Regions from separate parts of the Rossellomorea sp. ABR4_012 genome, predicted to be linked through region 1. Evidence: a T-box and tRNA genes for the amino acid it is inferred to sense, from the RefSeq annotation. Region 1 holds a T-box; the other holds one or more tRNA genes.
The links. The T-box of region 1 lies ahead of serS (serine--tRNA ligase). A T-box ahead of a tRNA ligase gene usually reads a tRNA of that ligase, here a tRNA-Ser.

Region 1 (15,449 bases):
GGTCTCCACCTACAGGCAGGCCGTGGGCAATACGTGTGATGCGGATGCCGGATGGTTTGACGAGCCGCGAAATATACATGGCGGTTGCTTCACCTTCAATATTCGGGTTTGTCGCAAGAATCACTTCCTGCACCTCGTCGCTTTGAAGACGTTTAATCAGGTCCGGTACGTTGATGTCTTCAGGGCCGATCCCATCCATAGGGGAAATGGCGCCATGAAGCACATGGTATAAACCGTTATATTCCTTCATCTTCTCCATCGCAATAACATCTTTCGGGTCCTGGACCACACAGACGATACTGCGATCTCTTCGCTGATCCTCACATATATAACAAGGATCCTGGTCTGTAATGTGACCGCAGACAGAGCAATAGCTTAAATTACGTTTTGCATTCACCAGCGCTTTTGCAAAGTCCAGTACAGTGTCTTCTTTCATGCTAAGTACAAAAAAAGCCAGCCGGGCCGCGGTTTTCGGCCCGATTCCCGGCAATTTCATAAAGCTGTCGATCAGCTTTGATATAGGCTCAGGATAATGCATGATATTGCCTCCTAGAACATACCCGGAAGGTTCATTCCTTTAGTGAATTGACCCATAGTAGAGTTTGTTAATTCGTCTGCTTTCTTAAGTGCATCGTTTGTTGCAGCAAGCACTAAATCCTGCAGCATATCGATATCTTCCGGATCTACCACTTCTTCATTGATTTTTACATCAAGAACTTGTTTGTGACCTGAAACGATGACAGTGACCATGCCGCCTCCTGCAGATCCTTCGATTTGCTTTTCACCAAGCTCCTCTTGTGCTTCCGCCATTTTCTTTTGCATCTTTTGCATCTGCTTCATCATGTTTTGCATATTACCCATTCCACGCATAATTCATGACCTCCAATAGTTTTTATAAAAATTATTCATACACTTAATGTGGTATTTCTTTCATCAATCATTGAGTTCGACTAAATCACCGGCAATCTTTTCAGCTTCCGAGAGAAGAGTATCCTCTTGCTTTGCTTCACCTGATTCGCCATCCCCGGGTTCCGTTTGTGAGTTGCGGATGAATTCTTCCCTTAATGGGAGCCACTGGTCTTCAGGAATCCCGATCGGGAAGTAGCTGTTTCCGGTGAGCTCTTGAAGGATGGCATCCATACTTGAGATGAAAGCCTGGTTCTCCATCGCCATTTGGCAGTGGATATCATACTTGAATTTTAACACAAACGAACCTGCTGTTGCCGCAACCGGCTCTGCATTATTCAAGAGGGCCGCCTGCGAGCGCATTTGACGCTGATTCAGCGTTTCCATCATGTCTCCCCAGCGGCTCTTGACCAGGTTAAGGTCTTCTTTCGTGGCATTCTTCAATACTTCCTGAATCTGTCCAACCGGCGCACGGAAGCCTTTTTTTGCACGAACAGGCTTTTTGGCTTGCTGTGCAGCAGGTTCAGACTGTGCCTTGACGCCATTCGCCTTCAGCTGCTGGATTTCTTTTTCAAGCGCTTGGATCTTCTTCATCATTTCGCCGACTTCAGGTGAAGACGCGCTTCGAGGTGCTTCGAGCTGACAAAGCTTCACGATGGAAACCTCTAAGTAGATGCGGGCATGATTGCTGAATTTCATCTCCTGCCCCGCTTGATTCAGCACATCGATATATTGATAAATCTGGCCTGCCTGCGTTTCTTGTGCAAGCTCCTTGAATTCATCATCGAGCATGACTCTTTCCATCGATTCCTCGAGATTTGGTGCCGTTTGATAGAGAAGCATATCCCTGTAATAAAGAATGAAGTCTTCCGCAAATCGGGCCGGGTCCTTCCCTTGGAAAAGAAGTTCTTCGAGTGCATCCAGGCCTTTTGAGACATCTTTCTCAATAATCGCCTTTGCAAGTGTATTCAAGTACCCTTGAGAAACGGCACCGGTCACCGTTAACGCATCATCCACAGTGACAATATCCTGGCTGAATGAAATCGCCTGATCGAGCAGGCTGAGTGCATCACGCATTCCGCCTTCAGCCGCTCTTGCGATGACCATTAACGCATTCTCTTCATAATTTACACCCGATTCAGTGGCGATATGACTCATTCTACCGACGATATCCCTTGCTGTGATCCGTTTGAAGTCAAAACGCTGACAACGGGAAATGATCGTGAGAGGAATCTTGTGGGGCTCTGTAGTCGCCAATATGAAAATGACGTGCTTCGGAGGCTCCTCCAATGTTTTTAAAAGGGCATTGAATGCTCCGATGGAAAGCATATGAACCTCATCGATGATATAGACCTTGTAATCAACCACGTTCGGTGAATACTTTACTTTATCGCGTATGTCGCGTATTTCCTCTACTCCGTTGTTAGAAGCAGCATCAATTTCAATGACATCCGGGATGGACCCGTCCGTGATTCCTTTGCATGCGTCACACTCATTACAAGGCTCGGCAACAGGTGATCGTTCACAGTTGACTGCTTTTGCAAGAATTTTTGCTGCACTCGTCTTTCCTGTTCCGCGTGGTCCTGAAAATAGGTACGCATGGGAAATTTTTTGATGAAGGAGAGCATTTTGCAGTGTTTTCGTAACATGCTGCTGCCCGACGACATCTACAAATGACTGCGGACGCCACACACGATATAATGCTTGATATGCCAAAATACTCCCCCCTCTTTTTTTATGTATATATGCTGTGTTTATAGTGCCGTTCGACATCCAGTCAGGCACATTCAGCCTGATCCTCCAGCCAATTCATCGAATGGCACTTTTCATATATGATATCTTATTTATTATAACGTAATTTCAAGCAGGATTACAAAGAAAACCGGGGACTGATTTGGGAAACTTTAATACACAATCCTTCCAAACAAAAAGCCCATCCCGGTAAAGGATGAGCTGTTGTATATGTATGAAACTGCCGTGCACCTTTCGTCGACAAGCAACCATAGGCGTTACTCAAGCAGTTAGCTCGGCCCAGGCAACCCTGCGGCACATGGGAGCTTCCACTTAATGCTGCTTCCTTCCGGACCTGACATGGTTCATGGATTCCCATTGCGCAGGACCCAGGCGTCAACACCACTTACTTGAGGCAGACCCTACAGTATGCAAGCCTCGGAAAGGAATTCGGCCTCGCTGGAGCGGATTGCGAGTACAGGGCACCGCTACCTCCCCACCTAGCACGGCAAAATTGATACCAAATATTAAGTTGCGTCAACAACGACGCAAGATTAAGTATACAAGGGTTTACGTTAAAAAGCAATGGTTTGTGCCTGTAAGTTATTTACAACGAAGATGGTTTATTCTTCTTCTCAGCTTTTTTCCTGGCTCGGAGCTCCCTGAAAAAGTCGGAAAGGATCGAACCGCAGTCTTCTTCAAGCACCCCCGGGACGACAGCGCACTGGTGGTTGAATCGGCTGTCATCTAAAAGATTCATCAACGTGCCTGCGCATCCTGCCTTGGGATCGGCTGCACCGTACACCACTTTTTCGATCCGCGAAAGAATGATGGCACCCGAGCACATCGGACACGGTTCAAGCGTCACATAGAGTTCGGCACCCTCGAGTCTCCATGTCCCAGCTTTTTTACACGCTTCCTGAATGGCAAGGGTTTCTGCATGGGTGATGGCATTCTGGGTCGTTTCCCTTAGATTATAGCCGCGGCCGATGATCTCATCCCCCATCACTACGACAGCGCCAATCGGCACTTCATTGACCTCTCTTGCTTTTTCCGCTTCTTTCAGCGCTTCCATCATAAAATGTTCTTCTCTTGTTTTCATATAGAACTCCTACTCATAGATTCATTTTATTTATTTTATAAAATTTCACCAAACATTCCAAACTATAAAGGAAAGGGGCCTATGCGATGATACCTAAAGATACCGCTCTCCTGGTGATCGATATCATGAATCCATTTGATTTCTCACACGGGGAGATACTTGCCCAGCATACAAAAAATATCGTAAAACCGATTAACGACCTGCGCGATTACTGTAAAGAAAAAGGCCATCCGGTCATCTATATCAATGATCACTATGAGCTCTGGAAGGCAGATTTGAAGCTGATTTATGAAAAATGTCACAACAAAATAAGCACGGACATCCTCACCCCGCTGCGCCCGTCTGATGACGATTATTTTCTCATCAAACCTAAGCATTCCGCTTTCTACGGGACAGCCCTGAATACATTGCTTCATCATCTTTCGATAAAAAACATCATCCTTACAGGAATCGCCGGAAACATCTGTGTTCTGTTCACTGCAAATGACGCATACATGAGGGAATTTACTTTATATGTTCCGAAAGACGCTATCGCTTCCGTCAGCGAAGAGGATAACCAGTATGCCCTGACAATGATGAAAAATGTGTTGAAAGCAGAAATTGATGATACCGCGTCGTTATTGCAGCCTTGATTGTAGAGTGTTGATCGTGAAGCTGAGCCTGGCTCAAACCGGGGAAATCGAGCCTGCTCAAAACACTTCGTTTGAGCCAGGCACCCGGCGCCTTCATCCGGCACTTCAGACAGCCATTAACAAAATATCCGGCATAACCTGCCTTCCGTCTTCATAGGTTGATTATAGTGAAGACAAAGGGAGGGCCTTAGTATGCAAATTCATGTTGTCCAGCCGAACCAATCATTGTTCGGCATTGCTCAAGCGTATGGGTCAACTGTTAACGATATAGTGAAAGCGAATGAGCTTCCGAACCCGGATAATCTTGTCATCGGTCAATCGCTCGTGATCCCGATCGTCGGCAGTTTCTATTATGTGCAGCCTGGCGACAGTCTGTGGTCAATCGGTCAAAAAGTAGGGGTCCCTTATCAGGAGCTGGCGAGGATAAACGGCATATCGCCCAATCTGCCGCTTCAGGTCAATCAGCGTTTATATGTTCCCCCGAAACCAAAAGTAAGTGCTGAATTCAACGCCTATGTGGAACCGTATGGGAAAGAAGTTGCACCGAATTTAGAGGAAAGTGCCAAAGAAGCAGCTCCTTATCTGACATACCTTGCTCCTTTCAGCTTCCAGGCGAAGCGTGACGGTACGCTCCAGGAACCTCCATTGGGGAATCTGCTGCAAACCGGTAAGGATAACGGAAATGTACTGATGATGGCGATCACGAATCAGGAAGAGGGCCAGTTCAACGATGAACTCGGACGCATCCTCCTAAATGACATGGCCATCCAGGATAAATTCCTTAACAACATCGTTCAAACCGCGAAAAAATATGGGTTCCGTGATATCCATTTTGATTTTGAGTACCTGCGGCCCGAAGACAAGGAAGCATATAATCAATTCCTGCGAAAAGCAAAGAGGAGATTTGATCAGGAGGGATGGCTGCTGTCCACGGCTTTAGCTCCAAAAACGAGTGCAGATCAGAAGGGGAAATGGTACGAAGCTCATGATTATAAAGCTCATGGGGAAATTGTCGATTTCGTTGTCATCATGACCTATGAATGGGGATACAGCGGCGGACCGGCGATGGCCGTCTCTCCAATCGGACCCGTTCGTGACGTGATTGAATATGCCCTTACGGAAATGCCTGCTTCCAAGATCATGATGGGTCAGAATCTTTATGGGTACGACTGGACACTCCCGTTCAAGCCGGGAACAACAGCTAAAGCGATCAGCCCTCAGCAGGCGATTGAAATCGCGGCCGCTAACAACGTACCCATTCAATATGACCAGAAGGCGCAGGCTCCATTTTTCACATACAGTGCTGAAGGAAAAGACCATGAAGTATGGTTTGAAGATGCCCGGAGCATCCAAGCCAAATTCGATCTTATGAAAGAGTTGAAGCTGAGAGGGATGAGTTACTGGAAGCTGGGCTTATCGTTCCCTCAGAACTGGCTGTTGATCACGGATAATTTTAACGTGGTGAAAAGATAAGATCTATTTACGGAATAGAGAGAAAAGCCAATCCCATTTATCTTTTGGTTTTTGTATCGCTTCTTCCAAGCGTTTATTATAGTCATTTTGGGCACGCCATTCCCTTTGCTGCTCTTCCCGCAACTTCTGTAACTCACCCTGTAAAAATTCGTTTTTTTGGATTTCTTGTTCCAGCAGCGTTTCGTGTTGGCTCTTTTGAAGTTTTGATAATTCCTCGATTTTACGCTGCGTTTTTTGAGCTGAATTTGAAATATTTGAGCTTAAATCATGATGATCTTGCTTAAGCCTGCTAACCTGAGTTTTAAGCTGGTTCATTTCATTGACTACTTGAACATTCATTTCGCGGGAAGCAGCAAGTTCATTGGCTAAATAGGATAAGATTTCTTTTAATTGATTGGGATCCTGAGGCAAATGATTGTATGTATCGCTTGGCGATATGTCTGTATTATTGGATCCTTCCAATCTTTCTTTTTGTTGATGGGCAAGGATTTTCGCTGTATCGTCAAGGGGATTGTCCGTATCGCGTAACGCTATGAGCGCATCAATATCGGATTGAACGAAGATCCTCCGGTCGCCATCTTTAAAAAACTCATATCCATTTCTCTCTAAGATTTGGCCATACTTCCGAACTGTGGGGGTTGCAATTCCTGCTTGTTCTGCCGCTTCCTTGGAAGTGAAAGATCGTTCATACGGTTGTATATCGTTTCGCATATCATACCTCCGTTTTTATTTTTAGTGTAAGGGTATCAGATTTACTTACAAGAGTCATATCACCCAGTGATATGATATAAACAAGTGACTATTAGCACCTTTCACACGGTGTATCGCCAGACGATATAGACCGTGTGTATCAGTATATCTATATTCCACTTTAAAAAAGACAAAATAACACAATTATTTCCCTGAAAATACATTCTACGATTATTTTCTTAATTATATATCCTTCAGAGACTTAATGAAATGGGTATCTCATCAATCCATGGTAATATGCAAAACAGCTGGACTTTTTTTAAAAAGAACTATGTTATTACTCATGTTAATTTTTACAGCGGAAAATAAAAAATAAATAGAAGCTGGCATTTAGGTAAATCTATAATCACCTATAATGCCGGCTTTTTTGTTTTAACTAAAATAAGAAGATAAATAACCGATGTAAACAACGAGCGAATTTTGTTGGATCTTGCAAATAACCTGAACAAACCATCCAGATATTGTGTTACAATAATTCCTGTCGTTATTTTATTTATACGCTTATAAAAACACACACATAGATAGTTGTAATATGAGGAGGACATTAAATGGGGAGAATTCCATTCATCACGGTTGAAGGCCCGATTGGAGTAGGAAAAACTTCTCTGGCTAAAGCGATTTCTGAACACTTCCATTTTCATTTATTAAGGGAAATCGTTGATGAAAACCCGTTTTTGGATAAATTTTATGATGATATTGAAGAGTGGAGTTTTCAAACAGAGATGTTTTTCTTATGCAATCGATACAAGCAGCTGGAGGATATAGATAAGTACTATATTTCTCAAAATAAATCGGTTGTAGCGGATTATCATATCTTAAAGAACATCATTTTCGCTAAACGCACATTGAAGGACGAGCAGCAATATAAGAAATATCTTAAGATCTATGATATTTTGACTTCTGACATGCCGAGACCGAATGTGGTGATTTACTTAAATGCAAGTTTGGATACACTGCTGAAGCGGATTGAAAAAAGAGGCAGAGACTTCGAGAAGAAAATCAGTCCTCTTTATTTAAAGCAATTATCATTGGATTATGAAGAATATATGAACACATTTGAAGAAACTCACCCGGATATCCCTGTTCTTCGCTACAATGGCGACCACGTTGACTTCGTCCAGAGCAAAGATGATTTGGACAATATTCTAACTCAATTAGATACTACACTAAAAAAAGGAGTTCACTATCATGAATCTTCGCAATAAATACGGCATACCAAACAATGCTGTCATTACCATTGCCGGAACAGTCGGAGTCGGGAAATCCACGATGACAAACGGATTGGCCAATGCCCTTGGATTCCGTACATCCTTCGAAAAAGTAGATACAAACCCGTATCTGGATAAATTCTATCAGGACTTCAAGAGCTGGAGTTTCCACCTGCAGGTCTACTTCCTGGCTGAACGCTTTAAGGAACAAAAGAAAATCTTCGAATATGGCGGCGGCTTCATCCAAGACCGCTCGATCTACGAAGATACAGGAATCTTCGCTAAGATGCACCATGAAAAAGGCAATATGTCAGATATCGATTATGAAACATATACAAGCCTTTTTGACGCCATGGTAATGACACCTTACTTCCCTCATCCGGATCTCCTTATTTATCTGGAAGGATCGCTTGAAAACGTTATCGACCGCATCCGTGAGCGAGGCCGCCCGATGGAACAGCAAACACCGGTTGAATACTGGGAAGAAATGCATCAACGCTATGAAAATTGGATCAATTCCTTCAACGCATGCCCTGTCCTCCGCCTGGACATCAGTGAGTATGATCTGGTCAACGAAGAAAATTCCATCGAACCGATCGTTGAAAGAATCGGTTATTTCATTGAACAAACAAGAATGTTAAAAAGCTAATAAAGTAGAGGTGCTGCCTATGATGGCGGCACCTCTTTTTTTTGAACACTCCTCCATTCGTTTATTTCCACCCGATAGGAGGTATGTATATAACAAGAAAAGAATTTAAGGGAGATGAATAGCATGGAAACGAGAGATACGTACTTTATAGATATTAGCAGCGGGGATATCGTGCCTCATGCCGAAGAAGCGAAAAGTGTAAGCTATCAAATTCAGGCTACTCCTGAGGAAGTTAACCACCTGAAGACGCTATTAGAAAAAAATTATGATGATGAGATGTCGACGTTTACCAGGGCGCATATTCCATTCCGTGAATACCATAAAGATCCTGAAAATGCACAATATGACCACTCAATGAAAGAAATTTTTGAAATGATCTACAAACTGGGAACCGAAGAAACACGCAGAAACATCAAAGAAATGGGCGTGCTGAATTACAACGAGGATAGTAACACCAGAAGTGATATAGAGAATTTAAAATAGAGAAAAAGCCTTGTACATTTTAACCGTACAGGGCTTTTATAAATTTCATGGGTTTTTTAAGATCCTTATTTGGTCTTAACCGTATCTAGCTTTTGATTGGAGTGGAAGACGAAGACTCCTATCAGAAAAGCGGAAGGGCTTTGTTCAGAGGCGGGTGACTTAAGACGAATCGGCCTGGAAGGCGCTCTTTGCCTTCTTGGTCGGTTTGGCTTATGTCATGTGCCTCTAAGCCCTGCAGCTGGACAGTTGCCGCCTTGATTGAGGAGGCTCACCAACCGCCCGCGGAAAGCGAAGTCTTCCACGGAAATCAAAAGCGGTATTCAAAAGATTATCTTTAATAAAAAAAATCCTCAAATTATCAAACTATTATCAATTTATAAAAATCTATAGAAACCAAAAAAATTCGTTACATCTCCAGTAACGAATTTAAAAATCTCCAATTTATGCGCTATGGTTATAAATAAATCAATGGCGGAGGAAGAGGGATTCGAACCCCCGCGGGCTTTAACACCCCTGTCGGTTTTCAAGACCGATCCCTTCAGCCGGACTTGGGTATTCCTCCGTATCGACAAGAATTATAATATCACGGTGAGAAAATAGAGTCAAGCACTTTTCTAAAAAAGATTAAAGGTACCCGGCACTTTGCCGAATACCTTTAAAAATACTATTATTTTATCACTTCTGCTCCACCCATGTATGGACGCAGAACTTCCGGTACAATGACAGATCCGTCTTCCTGCTGGTAGTTTTCCAATAGAGCCGCAACAGTACGGCCAATCGCCAATCCAGAACCATTCAATGTGTGAACGTGTTCAGGTTTTGCATTTGCTTCCCTTCTGAAACGGATATTCGCACGTCTCGCCTGGAAGCCTTCGAAGTTACTGCAAGAAGAAATCTCACGGTATGTTCCGTAGCTTGGAATCCAAACCTCGATATCATATTTCTTAGCAGCCGTGAAGCCAAGATCCGCGGTACACATTGATAAAACGCGGTATGGCAGTCCCAGGAGCTGAAGGACTTTTTCAGCATGTCCTGTCAGCTTCTCAAGTTCATCGTAAGAATCCTCAGGCTTCACAAAGCGGACAAGCTCTACTTTATTGAATTGATGCTGACGAATCAGTCCTCTTGTATCTCGTCCGGCAGATCCCGCTTCAGAACGGAAGTTAGCGCTGTAAGCTACATAGCTGATCGGCAGCTCTTCACCTTTGATGATTTCATCTCGGTGATAATTCGTTACTGGCACTTCTGCTGTCGGAACAAGGAAATAATCTTCACTTTCGATACGGAAAGCATCTTCTTCAAATTTCGGAAGCTGCCCCGTTCCTGTCATGCTTGCACGGTTCACTAGGAATGGCGGGATCATTTCTGTATATCCGTGCTCATCCATGTGCAGGTCCATCATGAAGTTCAATAACGCACGCTCAAGTCTTGCACCCAACCCTTTATAGAATACAAAGCGGCTTCCCGTTACTTTCCCTGCACGCTCAAAGTCAAGGATATCAAGTCCTGTTGCAATATCCCAGTGCGGCTTTGCTTCAAATTCGAACTCACGGATTTCACCCCATTTGCGGGCTTCCACGTTGTCGTCCTCTGTTTCGCCGACTGGAACAGATTCATGAGGAATATTTGGGATAGACAGAAGGATACGCTCCAACTCTTCCTCGATGCCTCTAAGCTCATCATCGAGCTTCTTGACCATGCTGCCGACTTCACGCATTTCAACGATCATATCCTCTGCATCCTGCTTCTCCTTTTTCATCTGAGCGATTTTTTGAGAAACTTCGTTACGCTTGCTCTTTAAGTTTTCACTTTCAACAAGAAGCTCTCTTCTTCTCTTATCAAGTTCTTCAAACTTATCAAAGTCCTCAAGGTCTTCCCCGCGATGCTGAAGACGGTTTTTCACATCTTCCAAATTGGCACGTAAGTATTTAATGTCTAACATGTTTGTTCCTCCTTTAATGATATGTGTTTGTTGGTTAGAACGATGGCAGGATCCGGGAAAATAAAAAAACCCCCGTCCCTGGTAAAAGGGACGGAGGTTTCCGCGTTGCCACCCTAATTGAAAACAACAAAGCTGCTTTCCTCTTAGAGATGGTAACGGAATCACCGAAAATACCTACTGAACGGTTCAGTATTTCACTCAAGGATGGATTCGTAAAGATTCTGCACCGGTTTGCACCAACCACCGGCTCTCTTTCAGCAAGAAGCCTTCACTACTATTTCCTGTCAACGTTTTAAACTCATATTGGTTATTTCATAATCTACTACAATGTTTTCCATTTTGCAATAGGTTTATGCCAATGTTTTTTCTAACTTGTTTAATCGCCGCTAATGATTTCCGTGCAAGACTTCGCTTTCCGCGGGTGACCCGTGAGCCTCCTCGGCTTCGCCTGCGGGAAGAAAAGCGGAAGGGCTTTGCTCAGAGGCTTTGGCATAAGGCGAATCGGCCACGAAGGCGTTCTTTGCCTTCTTGGACGAGTTGACTTATGACATTTGCCTCTAAGCCCTGTAGCTGGACAAGTCTCACATTGGCCACATCTCCCGCAGGAGTCTTCGTCTTGCACTCCAATCAACCGCTGGTACCAGCTCTATCCATCGCCGAAATTAAGCACGATAAAACATTATTATAAAACCGCTTTTTCCTTAGACTCTTTCACCATTTCGATGAAGTAAGCCGTTAGACGATTGTCGTCTGTCAGTTCCGGGTGGAATGAGCAGCCGAGGTATTGTCCATGGCGGGCAAGGACGATCCGTTCGTTGTGCTTGGCAAGGATTTCGACGTCCTCTCCCGCTTCCACGATGTGAGGTGCGCGGATGAATACGGCATTGAAGTGGTCCCCGACATGGGCGATGTTCAAATCGGCTTCGAAGCTTTCCTTTTGACGTCCAAAGGAATTTCGCTCAACCATGACATCCATTACACCAAGATGCGGCTCATCATAACCGACGATCTTATTTGCTAAAAGGATAAGGCCTGCACATGTACCGAAAATCGGTTTTCCGGTTGCTGCAAATTCTTTCAGCGGCTCTAAAAATCCATAGCGGTCGATGAGGCGTCTCATCGTTGTACTTTCTCCACCTGGCATGATCAAGCCGTCCAGCTCGTCCAGCTGCTCCGTACGCTTCACCACCACTGCTTCGGCATCACATGCCTCAATGGATCGTACATGCTCTCTGACAGCCCCTTGAAGTCCTAATACACCAATTCTCATCATAATGTACCTCTTACCATCCTCGGTCTTGCATGCGCTGTTCTGGCAGAATAGAAGAAATTTCTACACCCTTCATAGCCACACCCAACTCTTTGGACAGCTCAGCAATTAACTTGTAGTCCTGATAGTGAGTAGTCGCTTCCACGATCGCTCTTGCAAACTTCTCAGGGTTTTCTGACTTGAAGATCCCTGAACCAACGAATACACCGTCAGCACCTAATTCCATCATAAGAGCCGCATCAGCCGGAGTCGCGATACCGCCTGCAGCAAAGTTAACAACCGGTAAACGGCCATTTTCTTTAATTTCTAATAATAATTCATATGGAGCGCCCAATAGCTTAGCTTCCGTCATGATTTCATCTGTACTCATGCTCACAAGCTTGCGCACCTGAGCATTTACTTTACGCATATGACGAACCGCTTCAACGATGTTGCCTGTTCCCGGCTCACCTTTTGTACGAAGCATAGATGCACCTTCACCGATACGGCGCGCTGCTTCTCCTAGATCACGGCATCCGCATACGAACGGTACAGTGAAATCTCTTTTATTTAAATGATACTCTTCATCAGCAGGTGTTAATACTTCACTTTCATCAAGATAGTCCACACCCATTGACTCAAGCACTCTCGCTTCAACGATATGACCGATACGCGCTTTCGCCATAACCGGAATCGTTACAGCTCCCATTACTTCTTCCACAATACGAGGGTCTGCCATTCTCGCTACTCCTCCAGCAGCACGGATATCAGCTGGAACTCGTTCTAAAGCCATTACCGCTACTGCCCCTGCAGCTTCAGCAATCTTTGCCTGCTCTGCATTGACAACGTCCATGATGACGCCGCCTTTTTGCATTTCAGCCATACCTCTTTTAACACGATCTGTACCAGTTTTCATTTATGTATCCCCCTTATATTTATCCTATGCCCGTCGTTTTTTTCATTTTCATTTCAGTAGAAATAACAGGAAAAATTGACTAAAACAATCGGAATGATGATATTGCCCTACTGCTAAATAAACAATAAAAACTGGGTTATGTCAAGACGAAAAGCGGAAGGGCTTTGGTCAGAGGCAGGTGGCATAAGCCAAATTGGACTGGAAGGCGATCTTTGCCTTCTTGGCCGATTTGGCTTATGACATGAGCCTCTAAGCCCTGTAGCTGGACAAGACGATAAGCGAAGGCGGTTTACTTATCTATATAATGGAAGTATTTCCAGATCCGCCACGCCCATTCAGATATAAAAATAACCCCAGGCCATATGATAACCTGGAGTCGTTATTTTTATTAGAACCAGCCTTTGACAGTAGATGTCACAGATTCCCAAATATCTCCGAAGAATCCCCCGACAGCTCTCATTGAAAGAACAAACCAGTTTGCTTTTTCGACTCCTTCGACTGTCACTACTGATGATTTAGCAGCATTTGCACCTTTATCTGTCAGGTAACCTAAATCATTTTTGTCTTTTGACTCTAATGTAACGTAACCGACTTTTTCGCCTTCTTTAATAGGCGCCGTCAGTTTACCGTCCTCATTAAGCTTCTTCTTGTCTACAACAAATTTAGGCTTGTACTGATCTTCTTCACCGTTCTTTACGACCATGTTCAGAGCAGATTCAGACTTGATGCCAACTTCTTTTTCTTTCCCCTTTACTACCGGAAGGGTCTTTTGTCCCTTAATCTTGTAATCTGCAGGAAGAAGCTCTTGCATCGTATAGTTGTTAAAAGCATAATCCAGCATTTTTCTAGTTTCCGCAAAACGGGCATCGTATGAGTTTTCACCCGGTTCAACCTGAACATCCATCACAACGGTAATGAATCTCATTCCGTCTCGCTCTGCAGTTCCTGTAAAACAAGCTCCTGCAAAATCGGTGGTTCCTGTTTTAAGTCCGTCCATGCCTTCATATTCACGAATCAGACCAGGAAGCATCCAGTTCCAGTTAGGCATGTTGAACTGATCTTCGGTACCTTCAGCAAATACCTTTTTCGCAATACTGGATGTCTCCAGTACTTCCGGAAAATCATTAAGAAGTCGATATGCTAGCGTAGCAGTATCCTTAGCTGACATTACATTCTCTTCCTCGGCTCCACCGACAACTTGATCGACATAAGGAGCCAAGTCTTTATTATTCAATCCTGATGAGTTAACAAATTTATAATTTTCCAAGCCAAGTTCTTCAGCTTTTTTATTCATTAATTTCGCAAAATTAGCTTCTGACCCGGCAATCGTTTCAGCTATCGCCATCGCTGAAGCATTTGCTGAATAGATAGCCATGGATTCATATAAGTCTTTAATCGTATACGTTCCTTCTTCACGTAAAGAAACATTACTTAATGACGTGTTATGAGACATCTTAGAAACATTCGTAGGAACCGTATACTTCTGATCCCACTTCACTTTACCTTCTTCTACCGCTTCAAGCAGAAGGTATTCAGTCATCATCTTCGTCATACTTGCAATTCCAAGAGCAGTCTCAGAGTTCTTTTCATATAAAACTTTACCGGTACTTGCTTCTACTAAAATCGCAGCATTTGCGCTAACATCTAAATCCCCTTGAGCACTTGCCGGTTTTTGCACCATGCTCATTGCCATCAAAAATACCAAGAAACAAACAAAAGATTTTTGAACCCAACTTCTTTTCACTTTTAGCCCTCCAAGTTTTTATGTACACCTTCGTTATTTTATCATAGTTCGAAAGGTAAGAATAGACAGAGAATATTCCTAGTTTTGGCATAGGACAAGGGACTTGCGGCCTCTTCATTCAACCATTTTCCCCATAAAAAAAGCCGGCGGAACCAACCGCCGGCTTTTATATTAAAACTTAAGATAATGAATAGTTTGGTGCTTCCTTCGTGATTTGTACATCGTGCGGATGACTCTCACGCAGTCCTGCACCCGTCATACGGATGAACTGAGCATTTTCTCTCAACTCAAGGAGATTCTTCGTACCGCAATAGCCCATTCCGGATCGAAGTCCGCCGATCAGTTGATACAATGTATCCGCCAGCGGGCCTTTGTAAGGGATACGGCCTTCGATGCCTTCAGGAACAAATTTTTTCGCTTCTTCCTGGAAATAGCGGTCCTTTGATCCTTTTTCCATGGAACTCAGGGAGCCCATTCCGCGGTATACTTTAAAGCGACGGCCTTGGAAGATTTCTGTTTCTCCAGGGCTTTCGGATGTACCTGCAAGCAGGCTTCCGAGCATAACAGCATGTCCGCCAGATGCGAGTGCCTTCACGATGTCTCCTGAGAACTTGATTCCGCCGTCTGCAATGATCGCTTTTCCGTGTTTTCTTGCTTCAGTTGC
Region 2 (15,449 bases), 970 kb from region 1:
CAACGAGCGCAACCCTTGATCTTAGTTGCCAGCATTCAGTTGGGCACTCTAAGATGACTGCCGGTGACAAACCGGAGGAAGGTGGGGATGACGTCAAATCATCATGCCCCTTATGACCTGGGCTACACACGTGCTACAATGGACGGTACAAAGGGCAGCGAGACCGCGAGGTTTAGCCAATCCCATAAAACCGTTCTCAGTTCGGATTGCAGGCTGCAACTCGCCTGCATGAAGCTGGAATCGCTAGTAATCGCGGATCAGCATGCCGCGGTGAATACGTTCCCGGGCCTTGTACACACCGCCCGTCACACCACGAGAGTTTGTAACACCCGAAGTCGGTGAGGTAACCTTTTGGAGCCAGCCGCCTAAGGTGGGACAGATGATTGGGGTGAAGTCGTAACAAGGTAGCCGTATCGGAAGGTGCGGCTGGATCACCTCCTTTCTAAGGAATATTTTATGAAACGTTTGACAGTCGAAGTTTTGTTCAGTTTTGATGGTTCAACCATCAAGGTTTTTTACGAAGCGTAAGCGGAGTAAAAGAACCAACCATTAAGTTTGTTCTTTGAAAACTAGATAAAGATTTATTGATAGTCAAGAAATTACCGAGTATCGCCATTTTAGGTTTTAAACCTTATGTAACAACCAATTCGGTTAAGTTATGAAGGGCGCACGGTGGATGCCTTGGCACTAGGAGCCGATGAAGGACGGGACTAACACCGATATGCTTCGGGGAGCTGTAAGTGAGCTTTGATCCGGAGATTTCCGAATGGGGGAACCCACTGTTCGTAATGGAACAGTATCCTTACTTGAATACATAGAGTATGGAAGGCAGACCCAGGGAACTGAAACATCTAAGTACCTGGAGGAAGAGAAAGCAAATGCGATTCCCTGAGTAGCGGCGAGCGAAACGGGATGTAGCCCAAACCAAGAGGCTTGCCTCTTGGGGTTGTAGGACACTCTATACGGAGTTACAAAGGAACGGAGTAGACGAAGAAGTCTGGAAAGGCTCGTCAAAGAAGGTAACAACCCTGTAGTTGAAACTTCGTTCCCTCTTGAGTGGATCCTGAGTACGGCGGGACACGTGAAATCCCGTCGGAAGCTGGGAGGACCATCTCCCAAGGCTAAATACTACCTAGTGACCGATAGTGAACCAGTACCGTGAGGGAAAGGTGAAAAGCACCCCGGAAGGGGAGTGAAAGAGAACCTGAAACCGTGTGCCTACAAGTAGTCAGAGCCCGTTAACGGGTGATGGCGTGCCTTTTGTAGAATGAACCGGCGAGTTACGATCCCATGCAAGGTTAAGTCGATGAGACGGAGCCGCAGCGAAAGCGAGTCTGAATAGGGCGAATGAGTATGTGGTCGTAGACCCGAAACCAGGTGATCTACCCATGTCCAGGATGAAGTCCAGGTAACACTGGATGGAGGTCCGAACCCACGCACGTTGAAAAGTGCGGGGATGAGGTGTGGGTAGCGGAGAAATTCCAATCGAACTTGGAGATAGCTGGTTCTCTCCGAAATAGCTTTAGGGCTAGCCTCATGTGTAAGAGTCTTGGAGGTAGAGCACTGTTTGGACTAGGGGCCCTCATCGGGTTACCGAATTCAGACAAACTCCGAATGCCAAAGACTTATCCATGGGAGTCAGACTGCGAGTGATAAGATCCGTAGTCGAAAGGGAAACAGCCCAGACCACCAGCTAAGGTCCCAAAGTATACGTTAAGTGGAAAAGGATGTGGAGTTGCTTAGACAACCAGGATGTTGGCTTAGAAGCAGCCACCATTTAAAGAGTGCGTAATAGCTCACTGGTCGAGTGACTCTGCGCCGAAAATGTACCGGGGCTAAACGTATCACCGAAGCTGTGGATTGACACCTCTAGGTGTCAGTGGTAGGAGAGCGTTCTAAGGACAGTGAAGTCAGACCGTAAGGACTGGTGGAGTGCTTAGAAGTGAGAATGCCGGTATGAGTAGCGAAAGATGGGTGAGAATCCCATCCACCGAATGCCTAAGGTTTCCTGAGGAAGGCTCGTCCGCTCAGGGTTAGTCGGGACCTAAGTCGAGGCCGATAGGCGTAGACGATGGACAACAGGTTGATATTCCTGTACCACCTCTTTTCCGTTTGAGCAATGGGGGGACGCAGGAGGATAGGGTAAGCGCACTGCTGGATATGTGCGTCTAAGCAGTTAGGCTGATGATGAGGCAAATCCCATCATCGTGAAGGCTGAGCTGTGATAGCGAGCGAATTATAGTAGCGAAGTTCCTGATTCCACACTGCCAAGAAAAGCCTCTAGCGAGGAAAAAGGTGCCCGTACCGCAAACCGACACAGGTAGGCGAGGAGAGAATCCTAAGGTGAGCGAGAGAACTCTCGTTAAGGAACTCGGCAAAATGACCCCGTAACTTCGGGAGAAGGGGTGCTCTTTGAGGTGCATAGCCTCGAAGAGCCGCAGTGAATAGGCCCAGGCGACTGTTTAGCAAAAACACAGGTCTCTGCGAAGCCGTAAGGCGAAGTATAGGGGCTGACGCCTGCCCGGTGCTGGAAGGTTAAGAGGAGTGCTTAGCGCAAGCGAAGGTGCGAATCGAAGCCCCAGTAAACGGCGGCCGTAACTATAACGGTCCTAAGGTAGCGAAATTCCTTGTCGGGTAAGTTCCGACCCGCACGAAAGGCGTAACGATCTGGGCACTGTCTCAACGAGAGACTCGGTGAAATTATAGTACCTGTGAAGATGCAGGTTACCCGCGACAGGACGGAAAGACCCCGTGGAGCTTTACTGTAGCCTGATATTGAATTTTGGTACAGCTTGTACAGGATAGGTAGGAGCCTTGGAAGCCGGAGCGCCAGCTTCGGTGGAGGCGTTGGTGGGATACTACCCTGGCTGTATTGAAATTCTAACCCGCGCCCCTTATCGGGGTGGGAGACAGTGTCAGGTGGGCAGTTTGACTGGGGCGGTCGCCTCCTAAAGAGTAACGGAGGCGCCCAAAGGTTCCCTCAGAATGGTTGGAAATCATTCGCAGAGTGTAAAGGCACAAGGGAGCTTGACTGCGAGACCTACAAGTCGAGCAGGGACGAAAGTCGGGCTTAGTGATCCGGTGGTTCCGCATGGAAGGGCCATCGCTCAACGGATAAAAGCTACCCCGGGGATAACAGGCTTATCTCCCCCAAGAGTCCACATCGACGGGGAGGTTTGGCACCTCGATGTCGGCTCATCGCATCCTGGGGCTGTAGTCGGTCCCAAGGGTTGGGCTGTTCGCCCATTAAAGCGGTACGCGAGCTGGGTTCAGAACGTCGTGAGACAGTTCGGTCCCTATCCGTCGTGGGCGCAGGAAATTTGAGAGGAGCTGTCCTTAGTACGAGAGGACCGGGATGGACGCACCGCTGGTGTACCAGTTGTCTTGCCAAAGGCATCGCTGGGTAGCTATGTGCGGAAGGGATAAGTGCTGAAAGCATCTAAGCATGAAGCCCCCCTCGAGATGAGATTTCCCATCACTTTATGTGAGTAAGATCCCTAGAAGATGACTAGGTAGATAGGTCAGAGGTGGAAGCATGGTGACATGTGGAGCTGACTGATACTAATCGATCGAGGACTTAACCACAAAGAGTCATTTTTTAATGAACATAAACGGCAATACCGGTAATCTTGACATCAATCCTTTATCTAGTTTTCAGAGAATAAATTTTAAATTAACACTTGAAATTTTCTCTGAAAAAGATATAATAATACTTGTCCTTAAAAAAGGATGAACAGTCTGGTGACTATGGCGAAGAGGTCACACCCGTTCCCATGCCGAACACGGAAGTTAAGCTCTTCAGCGCCGATGGTAGTTGGGGGATCTCCCCCTGTGAGAGTAGGACGTCGCCAGGCATAATATGGAGGATTAGCTCAGCTGGGAGAGCATCTGCCTTACAAGCAGAGGGTCGGCGGTTCGATCCCGTCATCCTCCACCATGCTTTTTTACGATGCAAAGAGGAGTAAAATAAGCGTCCTTAATCTCTACAATATATTTAATGCTTCGTCTATCAGACAAGCCTGTAATATAATTATGCCGGTGTAGCTCAACTGGTAGAGCAACTGACTTGTAATCAGTAGGTTGGGGGTTCAAGTCCTCTTGCCGGCACCACTTCGGTTTTACTCATTATTGTATGAGCCATTAGCTCAGTTGGTAGAGCATCTGACTTTTAATCAGAGGGTCGAAGGTTCGAGTCCTTCATGGCTCACCATTGATTTTTGCTCAGGCAAAACATCATATCTTTTAACATGCGGGTGTGGCGGAATTGGCAGACGCACCAGACTTAGGATCTGGCGCCGCAAGGCGTGGGGGTTCAAGTCCCTTCACCCGCACCATATTTGCGGAAGTAGTTCAGTGGTAGAACACCACCTTGCCAAGGTGGGGGTCGCGGGTTCGAATCCCGTCTTCCGCTCCAAAGATTATGCCGGGGTGGCGGAACTGGCAGACGCACAGGACTTAAAATCCTGCGGTAGGTGACTACCGTACCGGTTCGATTCCGGTCCTCGGCACCAGAGTTTTTTGCAAAAGCAAAATAACTCTCAATAGTTTGCACTAGCAAAATATCTTTCCATGAATTTGCGAAAGCAAATATCCTTAATTAAATAATGCGCCCGTAGCTCAATTGGATAGAGCGTTTGACTACGGATCAAAAGGTTAGGGGTTCGACTCCTCTCGGGCGCGCCATCTATTTCGGGAAGTAGCTCAGCTTGGTAGAGCACTTGGTTTGGGACCAAGGGGTCGCAGGTTCGAATCCTGTCTTCCCGACCACCTTAGATGGGGCCTTAGCTCAGCTGGGAGAGCGCCTGCTTTGCACGCAGGAGGTCAGCGGTTCGATCCCGCTAGGCTCCACCAAAGATTTTTGCCTCAGCAAAATATCTTTCCTTTTACGCAGCGTAAGCGAAGTAAAATAATCTTCCTTCATTTTGCTACTGAAGCAAAATACTTAACATTATATTACAGAATGTTTCTTGGCGGTGTAGCTCAGCTGGCTAGAGCGTACGGTTCATACCCGTGAGGTCGGGGGTTCGATCCCCTCCGCCGCTACCAATACGGACCTTTAGCTCAGTTGGTTAGAGCAGACGGCTCATAACCGTCCGGTCGTAGGTTCGAGTCCTACAAGGTCCACCATTTACATTTTCAATACGGAGGAATACCCAAGTCCGGCTGAAGGGATCGGTCTTGAAAACCGACAGGGGTGTTAAAGCCCGCGGGGGTTCGAATCCCTCTTCCTCCGCCATATTTCCTTTCTCATTTTTATCGTCGCGGGGTGGAGCACGACCGAATAATCTTCGGAGCTTGCACTTCAGCGCACCGACTGAGCAGCATCTTGAATAAGCTCACTGAAGTCGGGGTGGTTCTAACGGATATTCATCCGTAAGATCAGAAATTGATTAAACATTTATTATCGTCGCGGGGTGGAGCAGTTCGGTAGCTCGTCGGGCTCATAACCCGAAGGTCGCAGGTTCAAATCCTGTCCCCGCAATACCATTTTTGACAAGCTAATACTTATCCTAATCGGTAACCGATGGATGAATATTTTGACTATCGTCAAAAATTCTTGGTCTGGTAGTTCAGTTGGTTAGAATGCCTGCCTGTCACGCAGGAGGTCGCGGGTTCGAGTCCCGTCCAGACCGCCACTAATTACATAGTGTGGCTCAGTAGCTCAGTTGGTAGAGCACGGTGAATAAGATTCATCGATTATGCATCAGCGTACAGCTTGAGCAGCATCTTGAATAGTCTTTCTGAAAGCTGGACGATGGACTATCACACTCTATGTTTAGGAAATTTACATATGATGGCTCAGTAGCTCAGTTGGTAGAGCAATGGACTGAAAATCCATGTGTCGGCGGTTCGATTCCGTCCTGAGCCACCATTTTTCATTTATATCATACTTTTATGGCGATTGTGGCGAAGTGGTTAACGCACCGGATTGTGGTTCCGGCATTCGTGGGTTCGATTCCCATCAGTCGCCCCATATTTATTGCGGGTGTAGTTTAATGGTAAAACCTCAGCCTTCCAAGCTGATGTCGTGGGTTCGATTCCCATCACCCGCTCCATGGGCCTATAGCTCAGCTGGTTAGAGCGCACGCCTGATAAGCGTGAGGTCGGTGGTTCGAGTCCACTTAGGCCCACCATCTTAATATTCCGCAGTAGCTCAGTGGTAGAGCTATCGGCTGTTAACCGATCGGTCGCAAGTTCGAATCTTGCCTGCGGAGCCATATGGAGAAGTACTCAAGTGGCTGAAGAGGCGCCCCTGCTAAGGGTGTAGGTCGGGCAACTGGCGCGAGGGTTCAAATCCCTCCTTCTCCGCCATTGAGGCCCGTTGGTCAAGCGGTTAAGACACCGCCCTTTCACGGCGGTAACACGGGTTCGAATCCCGTACGGGTCATTTAGGAAGACTATCGTTCAGATAGTCTTTTTTCTATTTTTACTCAGTTACCCATGCTTTAATCAGCTGATATTCTCTAATATTTTTAACGCCCTATGAGCTTTCATAGGGCGTTTTATTTTATGAACGTGATTTTGTAAGATGTGACAATACAGCATAGTATGAGACAGGTTCGGAGGAGAAACAATAGGTTTGTCGTCAGGTGTGTGACAAAGTTAGCTTTCATCTTCCTTGTTGTTCAGCATTTTGTACCATAAGATTGATATATGAGTACTTGATTTATTAGAAAGGAAGAGGAAAATGGCTCAATCAACTGTAAAAGTTAAAATACAAAAATTCGGTAACTTCCTCAGCTCGATGGTATTGCCGAATATCGGTGCTTTCATTGCATGGGGATTGATTACTGCATTATTTATACCTACTGGTTTTTTCCCAAATGAAAGCCTTGCCAAATTAGTCGGACCGATGGTGACGTATCTGCTGCCACTCCTGATTGGATACACAGGTGGTAAGCTTGTGCATGATCAGCGAGGAGGTGTCGTGGGTGCTATCGCCACAATGGGTGTCATTGTCGGTGCACCGGATACACCGATGTTCCTTGGCGCTATGGTAATGGGACCGCTTGGAGCATTTGTCATCAAAAAATTCGATAGTGCGATCGAAGGTAAGGTCAGAGCTGGCTTTGAAATGCTCGTCAATAACTTCTCAGCGGGTATTCTTGGAGGAATCCTGGCAATCCTTGCGTTTCTTGGTGTCGGTCCTGCCGTTCATGGATTCACAAATCTTCTTGTTGCCGGTGTTGACTGGCTTGTAGGGGCAGGTTTACTGCCGTTAACAAGCCTATTGATTGAACCTGCTAAAATCTTATTCCTGAACAATGCCATCAACCATGGTGTTCTTTCACCGATCGGTTTGGAACAGGTTCAACAAACAGGTCAGTCACTGCTGTTCTTATTGGAGGCGAATCCGGGACCAGGTCTCGGTGTCCTATTGGCGTTCATGCTGTTCGGCAAAGGGACCGCAAAGCAATCCGCTCCGGGTGCGGCGATCATTCACTTCCTTGGTGGGATTCATGAGATATACTTCCCGTACGTCCTGATGAAACCGATGTTATTCCTATCCGTCATCCTCGGTGGAATGAGCGGGGTCTTCACGCTAGTATTGTTGGGAGGGGGACTGGTTGCACCGGCATCTCCTGGTAGTATCCTTGCGATCACTGCCGTCACTCCGCCCGAAGGAATGGCGTATGTTGCCAACTTTGCTGCTGTCATCGTCGCAGCTGTTGTTTCATTCATCGTTTCTGCGATCGTATTGAAATCCAGCAAGAAACAAGAAGATGACATTGAAGAAGCAACTAAGAGAATGGAAGAAATGAAAGGCAAAAAGAGTTCCGTTGCCGGACAAATGAACCAGAATCAAGGGACACTGCCTGATATAGTGGATAAAATCGTCTTCGCATGTGATGCTGGGATGGGATCCAGTGCAATGGGTGCTTCCTTACTGCGCAAAAAAGTGAAGGAAGCAGGACTCAATATAGCGGTAACGAACACCGCCATCAGCAATCTGCCATCCGATGCACAGGTGGTTATCACGCAGGAAGAATTGACTCCACGTGCGAAAAACAAACTGCCGAATGCGTATCACATCTCGGTCGATAATTTTCTTTCAAGCCCTGAATACGATAAGCTGATTGGAAGTCTCCAAAACGACATCACAGAAGGTCAGGATGAGCTTGTCGAAACGGCAGAGAAAGAAGCAGTCGATGTTGAACCGCAGGCAGCTGCAGAGGATGATCTGTTACTTGAAGAAAACATCTTCATCGGCCAGGAGTTTGCAACGAAGGAAGAGGCGATACGCTTCGCTGGTGAAGCTCTTGTCAAAGCGGGCTATGTAAAAGACAGTTATGTCGAGGCGATGATCGAGCGTGAAGGAATCACGACCACATATATGGGGAATAACGTTGCCATTCCCCATGGCACGGAAGACGCGAAGAAAGCGGTCATCAAATCAGGGTTCACCGTAGTTCAAGTGCCGAACGGCGTTGACTTCAATGGTGAACAGGCAAAGCTAATCTTCGGTATTGCCGGTAAAGATGGCACGCATCTTGAGATCCTGTCAAGCATCGCAGTCATCTGCTCCGAACAGGAGAATGTTGACAAGATGGTACAGGCCAAAACGGCTAAAGAACTGAAGGAAATCATCAATAGCAACTAATATCCAATCCGGAAAGGTGTCTTTTGCCTTTCCGTTTTGGCTGTATTAATATAAAACGAAATATGACTAGATGGGATCATCCTTGAAAATGCACGACTGGAAAACTTACTTAAGAAATACGCCGACTGGCACTAAAAGAAACGGAGGGAGAGCATGTTCATTACATCAAGGGAAAAAGCAATCATAGAACTGATTGTAAAAACATCAGGTAAGCATACCGTTCATTCTCTCTCTGCTTTCATGAATGTCAGCGGCAGGACGATACAACGGAACCTGAAGTCCATCGAAGCCATTTTGAAACAATATCATCTGGAATTGAAGAGGACAGGAAGCGATGGACTGTTCATCGATGGGAAGAACGAACATATATACAAGCTGATCCAAGGGCTGGCAGAAGCGAGCCCAACCGACGAAACACCTGAAGAACGAAAGCTGCAGTTATTGATCATCCTGCTGCATGAAGGGCCTTCATTCAAAAAGCAAGTGCTTGCTCATCAGCTCGGGATCAGTGTCACCACATTAAGTGCCTATCTTGACGAGCTGGCGGACTGGCTGAGTAAGTTCAGCATCACCCTCACGAGGAAGAGAGGGGTGGGCGTGGAGCTGATTGCTGATGAATCAAGTAAGCGCCATGCACTCGCAAGCTTTTTCCTCGTCTATTTTTATGAAGATATCATTGAAAGCCTGTATTTAATGCAAAATGGACATTCGATCACTGAGCCGGTTCTGGGTTATTTCCAGCCGGATCATCTGAAGGCTGTCTATCAGACAGTCGACAGGCACTTATCCAAAGAGCAGCTGAGCCTGGTAGACAACGATTATATCGGCCTGGTCATCCATGTGAGCCTGAGCATCCAGAGGACTCAGAAAAACTGGGTCATAACGGACATGAATCGATTGGAAAGCAATTACTCCAGTGAATATAAAATGATGAAGGACATTGCTACAGAGCTTAAGGAGGTCCTTTCCATACGGATCACCGATTCTGATGTCAACTTTTTGACGCTCATATTAAAAGGCTCCAAGGTACAAGAATCGGATGCCGCTTATTATGACAGTATTTTTCTCGGTCATCTGATCAAGAAGGTTGTCAAGGATGTATCGACCAATCTGAATGTGGATCTGACTGACGACTTTTCTCTATTCCAGGGACTGCTTGCCCATATGGGGCCATCAATCTTCCGGCTGAAACAGCAAATGGATTTATTCAATCCGCTGACGGAGGAAATCAAGGAAAAGTATCCGGTGTTATTTTTGGCGGTTAAAAACAGCCTTGAGAACGAATTTTCGGATATTCATTTCCCTGATGCCGAAGTGGCGTATATCGTCCTTCATTTCGGCTCTGCACTCCTGATGAATGAAGAAAAGGTCAAAATCGACGCCGTCGTGGTGTGTCCGACAGGAATCGGTGCATCAAAGATGCTTGCAAGTCGTATTCAGAAAGAGTTGAAGATGATTCACTCTGTTGATATCTTATCGATTGCCGATTTCCGGACAGCGAACCTCAATGACTATGACGTCGTGGTGTCAACGGTAAGGCTTCCTTTCACCGAGGTTGATTACCTATTGGTAAATCCGCTATTAAGTGAAAAGGACATCGGATTCATCCAGGATTATTTGCAGAAAAACATCGAAAAAATCACGAGAAAAAAATATATGAAACCGGAGTCACGGGAAGAGGATCACAAACGCCCTACAGAAATCAGAGGGGTCCTGGAGGAGATAAAAGATGTTTATTCGAGCATTGAGTCCATCCTCGATCATTTCCGTGTCTACCGTAAATCCTCTGCTGAGAATCATTATGCTGTCTTACATGAGATGGTAGCCCATGCTGAACAGGATGGCCTGGTGACGAACACAGAAGCCGTACTGAATCAGCTCGTTGAAAGGGAGAGAAAAGGGGGACTAGGGATCCCGAACACCGGTATGGCACTCTTCCATTGCCGTGACAAGTATGTCAAGAAGCTCCTGTTTCAGGTGGCCCATTTAGATCAACCGTGCGTCATCAAGGGAATGGATGGGAAAGACCTAGAGATGAAAAACCTCCTTTTAATGATCGCTCCAGAGCATTTAAGGAAAAGGGAGCAGGAAATCCTTAGTATCATCAGTACGAGCCTCATTGAGGATCAGCGTTCGATGATGATTTACTCGTCCGCGAATGAAAACATGATTTCTCGAAAGCTTGAAAAACTTTTTCTCGATTACTTACAAAATAATTTGATAAAGGAATGATGATTGTGAAACGAACCGTTCATTTTGGTGCAGGAAATATTGGCAGAGGTTTTATCGGGGCTTTGTTCTCCAAATCCAGATATCATGTCACTTTTGTCGATATCGCAGAAGGGATCATCGGTAAACTGAATGAGGAAGGTACCTACCAGGTTAAATTAGCAACGGAAAAACATGAAAGTGAAACGATCTCCAATGTGTCAGGCCTTAATAATCTTCATCAGGAAAATGAAGTGATTGAGGAGATCACACAGGCAACTTATCTGACGACAGCCATCGGTCCGAACATCCTTCCTAGAATTGCGCCGCTGATCTCGAAAGGAATTGAAAAGCGCGTCCTCACGTCGGACGAACCATTGTACGTTATTGCATGTGAGAATCAAATCGGGGCGACGGACATTTTAAAAGGCCACATCATGGAGCAGTTATCCCATGACGTGAAGTCCAAAATGGAAGGAAAGATCCATTTCTTCAATTCCGCGGTTGACCGCATCGTGCCCATCCAGGATCAGGAATCGTTGGATGTACTCGTTGAACCATACTATGAGTGGGTGGTGGAAGCGAATGAAACAATCCCAACGGTTACCGGCATGACGATCGTAGGTGATCTTGCACCATTCATTGAACGGAAGTTGTTTACGGTAAACACTGGTCATGCTGTGATTGCATACCTTGGCTACTTGAAAGGGAAAACAACGATCGATGAAACATTGGCAGACGAAAGCATCGCTGAACAGGTGAGGGAGACGCTGAAAGAAACCGGTGCTTACCTGGTGAAGCAATACGGACTGGATGAAAGCGGGCACCTCTCATATATAGAGAAAAACATCGAGCGGTTCAAGAATGCATACCTTAATGACGGGGTCACCAGAGTGGGACGTGCGCCTATGCGCAAACTCGGTCCGGATGACAGACTGGTCCGACCGACTACAGAAGCTCAAAAAGCGGGCTTATCTTATTCTTACCTTGCCAAAGCCATTGCAGCCGCATTGATGTTTGATCATCCTGAAGATCAGGAAGCAGTCGAACTTCAGAATATGATTAAAGAAAACGGAGTTCCTTACGTGCTCAAAAAGGTCAGCAGCCTGGACGAATCGAGCTCGATCACGGAGGAAGTCGTTCGTCAGTACGAAGCATTGAAGAAGTAAGCAGAAAAAAGGAGAGTGGGGACACTATTCTTTTTTTATATTGTATTGGAGTATTATCCTATGCGATCAGCACCGATGTTGAGTAAGCGTGCCATACAAGAAAAAGAGTCGCTTGTATCCGGGAGTTCAGTTATAGAAGAATGTTACAATTAAACTAAGCAGATGAAAGTGCTGGATGAAGAAAAGATAGAGATATTTGAAATGGACCGGGAGGAATGTAGTGATGAAAGCCGGGTGGGAGCGTTCAAATGAGTATATCATGCCTGACTTACACGAAGTCAGAGATATGCTGAAAACCTTTTTAAAAGGTAGGTTTGTCGAGAAAATCGAGAGGTTGAGTGGCGGGTTGAACAATTCCAACATCAAGGTCACAACAGATTCTCATGAATACTTTGTTTTGCGGATTTATAATGAACGCAACAATCATATGAAGATTGAAGCAGAAATAGCCAGGCTCTTAGAGGGAAGAGTGCCGGTGCCTCAGACTTTGTACGCTGATTCAAGCTGTTCTGTTTTTCATTACCCGTTCATGCTGATGAAGTGGGTTCCGGGAGTGCAGCTTTCTGATATGGTAGATAGGGAGAATGAAAAGATAATATCGACTGCAGCCCATGCAGCAGGAGAGGCTTTAGCCAACATCCATGAAGTTACCTTTCCCGAATCCGGTTTCTTCGATGATGAGCTGAACATAAAAGAACGTGTTGAAATCACTGCAGACACATTTCTGGAGTTTATTGAAGAAATGGTTGAAAAAGGACATGTATCCAAACACTTAGAAAAGACACTATGCGGCAATGTTGTGAGATTTGCGCAGGAACATGCTTCTCTTATGGACGACCCCGGTGAACAACATTCGTTGGTACATAGTGATTTTAACCCGTTGAATATCCTGGTGGTGGAGGAAAAAGAAAGTGAGATGAAGATCTCTGCCATTCTGGATTGGGAATACGCATTCAGCGGTTCGCCTCTAATGGATATCGGGAATATGCTTCGATATGAGGGGATGGCCTCCACAGGCATGTTGAAGCCCTTTATTCTGAGTTATCTGGAGAACGGCGGCGTCCTTCCGGAAGACTGGCTGAAAAAAGCAAAGCTGCTGGACCTGATTGCATTGCTCGATTTGTTGAATAAGGAGGAATGCGGGGAAGTAAGAGTGAAAGATATAACGCGATTGATTATCAATATGATGGATGAATGGGAGAGGTATGAAGCTGTTCAGAGAACGTTTGAGCAGGTGTAAAGTGAGGAGGTGGAAACGTGTTGATACAAGGTCTTAATCACTTCTTATTTTCAGTTTCGAATCTTGAACAATCAATTGAATTTTATCAAAAGGTATTCCAAGCTAAATTGTTAGCAAAGGGTAGAAACACTGCCTACTTGGATTTAAATAGGATGTGGCTTGCTCTTAATGTTGAGAAAGATATACCGCGTCAGGAAATAAAGGAATCGTACACACATATTGCTTTCACTATTGATGAAGCTGAATTCGATAATGTATACAACAAGCTGATCGAATTAAAGGTAAGCATTTTACCGGGGCGGGATAGAGATAAGAGAGACAAGAAGTCCATGTATTTTACAGACCCGGATGGCCATAAATTCGAGTTTCATACGGGTACACTGGAAGATCGGCTGAACTATTATAAAGAAGCTAAGTTACATATGGAGTTTTTTGATTAAAGGGGAGCATCTCATCCAACCTTTAGAAGTATTCAAAAAGGTGAAACACATGCATCCAACCTCCAACCACCCGTAAAAAATTTCAAGGCCCGTCCATCGTTGCATAAACGCAATGAGGGGCGGGTTATATTTTTACATATTTATCCTTAAATACCGTGTATTCCCTTGGAATTCTACATCATTTTTATTCTCTTGTACGTAAACAATGGATAGTACTATTATCACGATTTCCCTACTAAATAACGGAATCCTTTTATTATCTTCATTTTTTTCCTCTTTTTTTACTCAAAAAACTTTCGACAAGATTCTGCAGTTTCTTTGAATGTAACCCTTATCATTTTCCTTAATATTACAATGCAAGCGTTTTCCTCCTAATCGGTGTAGGATTATGTCGTAATTGAGCGATGTTTTTAAAAAGGATTTTTTCATAAGTGGCAGAAAGTAGTTAATAGATTGAAAAATGTAGGTGAAGTGATGAACGCAATGATGTTATCTGATTATGATGTATTTTTATTTCATGAGGGAAGTTTACAGCAAGCGTATCAGTTTATGGGTTCTCATGTGAGAAGGGATTCACGTGGGACCTATACAGAATTTTGCGTTTGGGCACCGAATGCGAGAAGTGTGGCTTTGGTTGGTTCATTCAATGACTGGAATGGTTCCGGTTATGAACTTGAAAAGTGGAACCGGGAAGGTCTGTGGGTCATCCGGGTGGACCGTGATTTGACGGGGGAAACGTATAAATATGAAATTAGGACATTATCCGGGGAGAGGAAGCTTAAAGCGGATCCCTATGGTTTTGCTTCAGAGAAGCGCCCTCAAACAGCAAGCATCGTGTACGACCTGGAAGGATTCAGATGGAGCGACGAAGAGTGGCTCGAGGAGAGGTCAGGTTCGACGGTATACGATAAACCTATGTTCATTTATGAAGTGCATTTGGGGACGTGGAGAAAGAAGAAAGGGAAATTTCTTTCTTATAAGGAGCTTGCCGGCGAGCTGATTCCATATGTGAAGGAGCATGGCTTTACTCATATTGAACTGCTGCCGATTACAGAGCATCCTTTTGACCGTTCATGGGGCTATCAGAGTACAGGGTATTATGCGCCGACAAGCAGGTATGGAGAACCTCATGACTTGATGAATTTCATCAATGAATGTCACAGAAACGATATAGGGGTCATCCTGGACTGGGTTCCGGGGCATTTCTGTAAAGATGATCATGGCTTATATCAATTCGATGGATCTTTTGCATATGAGTACGCAGAAGAACGCGACCGTGAGAACTATACATGGGGGACGGCGAATTTCGATTTGGGGAAAGGCGAAGTAAGGAGCTTTTTGATTTCCAATGCCCGATTCTGGATGGAAGTTTATCATATTGACGGATTTAGGATTGATGCAGTGGCGAATATCATTTACTGGGCCAATCAGGGCCAGCAGTCGCCGAACCAGGGTGCGCTCGATTTTTTGAAAAAGCTGAATCAAGCGGTATTTGAATATGATTCTTCCATCCTGATGATTGCTGAGGATTCGACTGACTGGCCTCAGGTGACATCCCCGGTTCATTATGGAGGGCTAGGATTTAATTATAAATGGAATATGGGATGGATGAATGATGTGCTCGATTATATGGAGACGCCACATTCTGAACGGAAAGATGTACATTCCCTGATGACGTTCTCTCTTCTTTATGCCTTTTCTGAGAACTATGTTCTTCCTTTTTCACATGATGAGGTTGTGCACGGGAAGAAGTCATTATTGAATAAAATGCCGGGTGATTACTGGCAGAA

Region 2: it has a tRNA-Ser gene. The T-box ahead of serS (serine--tRNA ligase) is inferred to sense a tRNA for this amino acid. The anticodon was not compared.

The regions. Positions count from the first base shown of each region.
Region 1 is NZ_JBSWVK010000001.1:299,941-315,389, forward strand. It holds gene recR (recombination mediator RecR) at 1-538, opposite strand, end outside; gene ACXAFV_RS01610 (YbaB/EbfC family nucleoid-associated protein) at 550-873, opposite strand; gene dnaX (DNA polymerase III subunit gamma/tau) at 934-2,622, opposite strand; RNA gene ffs (signal recognition particle sRNA large type) at 2,882-3,146, opposite strand; gene tadA (tRNA adenosine(34) deaminase TadA) at 3,245-3,739, opposite strand; gene ACXAFV_RS01630 (cysteine hydrolase family protein) at 3,826-4,371, shown strand; gene ACXAFV_RS01635 (glycoside hydrolase family 18 protein) at 4,564-5,844, shown strand; gene ACXAFV_RS01640 (hypothetical protein) at 5,848-6,555, opposite strand; gene ACXAFV_RS01645 (deoxynucleoside kinase) at 7,143-7,799, shown strand; gene ACXAFV_RS01650 (deoxynucleoside kinase) at 7,783-8,451, shown strand; gene ACXAFV_RS01655 (hydrolase) at 8,575-8,934, shown strand; tRNA gene ACXAFV_RS01660 (tRNA-Ser) at 9,404-9,496, opposite strand; gene serS (serine--tRNA ligase) at 9,602-10,876, opposite strand; T-box leader at 10,960-11,173, opposite strand; gene pdxT (pyridoxal 5'-phosphate synthase glutaminase subunit PdxT) at 11,559-12,149, opposite strand; gene pdxS (pyridoxal 5'-phosphate synthase lyase subunit PdxS) at 12,160-13,041, opposite strand; gene ACXAFV_RS01680 (serine hydrolase) at 13,430-14,785, opposite strand; gene guaB (IMP dehydrogenase) at 14,964-15,449, opposite strand, start outside.
Region 2 is NZ_JBSWVK010000001.1:1,266,411-1,281,859, forward strand. It holds rRNA gene ACXAFV_RS06155 (16S ribosomal RNA) at 1-442, shown strand, start outside; rRNA gene ACXAFV_RS06160 (23S ribosomal RNA) at 650-3,585, shown strand; rRNA gene rrf (5S ribosomal RNA) at 3,738-3,854, shown strand; tRNA gene ACXAFV_RS06170 (tRNA-Val) at 3,862-3,937, shown strand; tRNA gene ACXAFV_RS06175 (tRNA-Thr) at 4,035-4,110, shown strand; tRNA gene ACXAFV_RS06180 (tRNA-Lys) at 4,135-4,210, shown strand; tRNA gene ACXAFV_RS06185 (tRNA-Leu) at 4,250-4,334, shown strand; tRNA gene ACXAFV_RS06190 (tRNA-Gly) at 4,340-4,414, shown strand; tRNA gene ACXAFV_RS06195 (tRNA-Leu) at 4,423-4,511, shown strand; tRNA gene ACXAFV_RS06200 (tRNA-Arg) at 4,607-4,683, shown strand; tRNA gene ACXAFV_RS06205 (tRNA-Pro) at 4,691-4,767, shown strand; tRNA gene ACXAFV_RS06210 (tRNA-Ala) at 4,776-4,851, shown strand; tRNA gene ACXAFV_RS06215 (tRNA-Met) at 4,970-5,046, shown strand; tRNA gene ACXAFV_RS06220 (tRNA-Ile) at 5,051-5,127, shown strand; tRNA gene ACXAFV_RS06225 (tRNA-Ser) at 5,144-5,236, shown strand; tRNA gene ACXAFV_RS06230 (tRNA-Met) at 5,409-5,482, shown strand; tRNA gene ACXAFV_RS06235 (tRNA-Asp) at 5,560-5,636, shown strand; tRNA gene ACXAFV_RS06240 (tRNA-Phe) at 5,797-5,872, shown strand; tRNA gene ACXAFV_RS06245 (tRNA-His) at 5,899-5,974, shown strand; tRNA gene ACXAFV_RS06250 (tRNA-Gly) at 5,983-6,056, shown strand; tRNA gene ACXAFV_RS06255 (tRNA-Ile) at 6,058-6,134, shown strand; tRNA gene ACXAFV_RS06260 (tRNA-Asn) at 6,144-6,218, shown strand; tRNA gene ACXAFV_RS06265 (tRNA-Ser) at 6,222-6,312, shown strand; tRNA gene ACXAFV_RS06270 (tRNA-Glu) at 6,317-6,388, shown strand; gene ACXAFV_RS06275 (PTS mannitol transporter subunit IICBA) at 6,689-8,602, shown strand; gene ACXAFV_RS06280 (BglG family transcription antiterminator) at 8,756-10,834, shown strand; gene ACXAFV_RS06285 (mannitol-1-phosphate 5-dehydrogenase) at 10,840-11,979, shown strand; gene ACXAFV_RS06290 (phosphotransferase family protein) at 12,203-13,219, shown strand; gene fosM (FosM family fosfomycin resistance protein) at 13,240-13,659, shown strand; gene glgB (1,4-alpha-glucan branching enzyme) at 14,134-15,449, shown strand, end outside.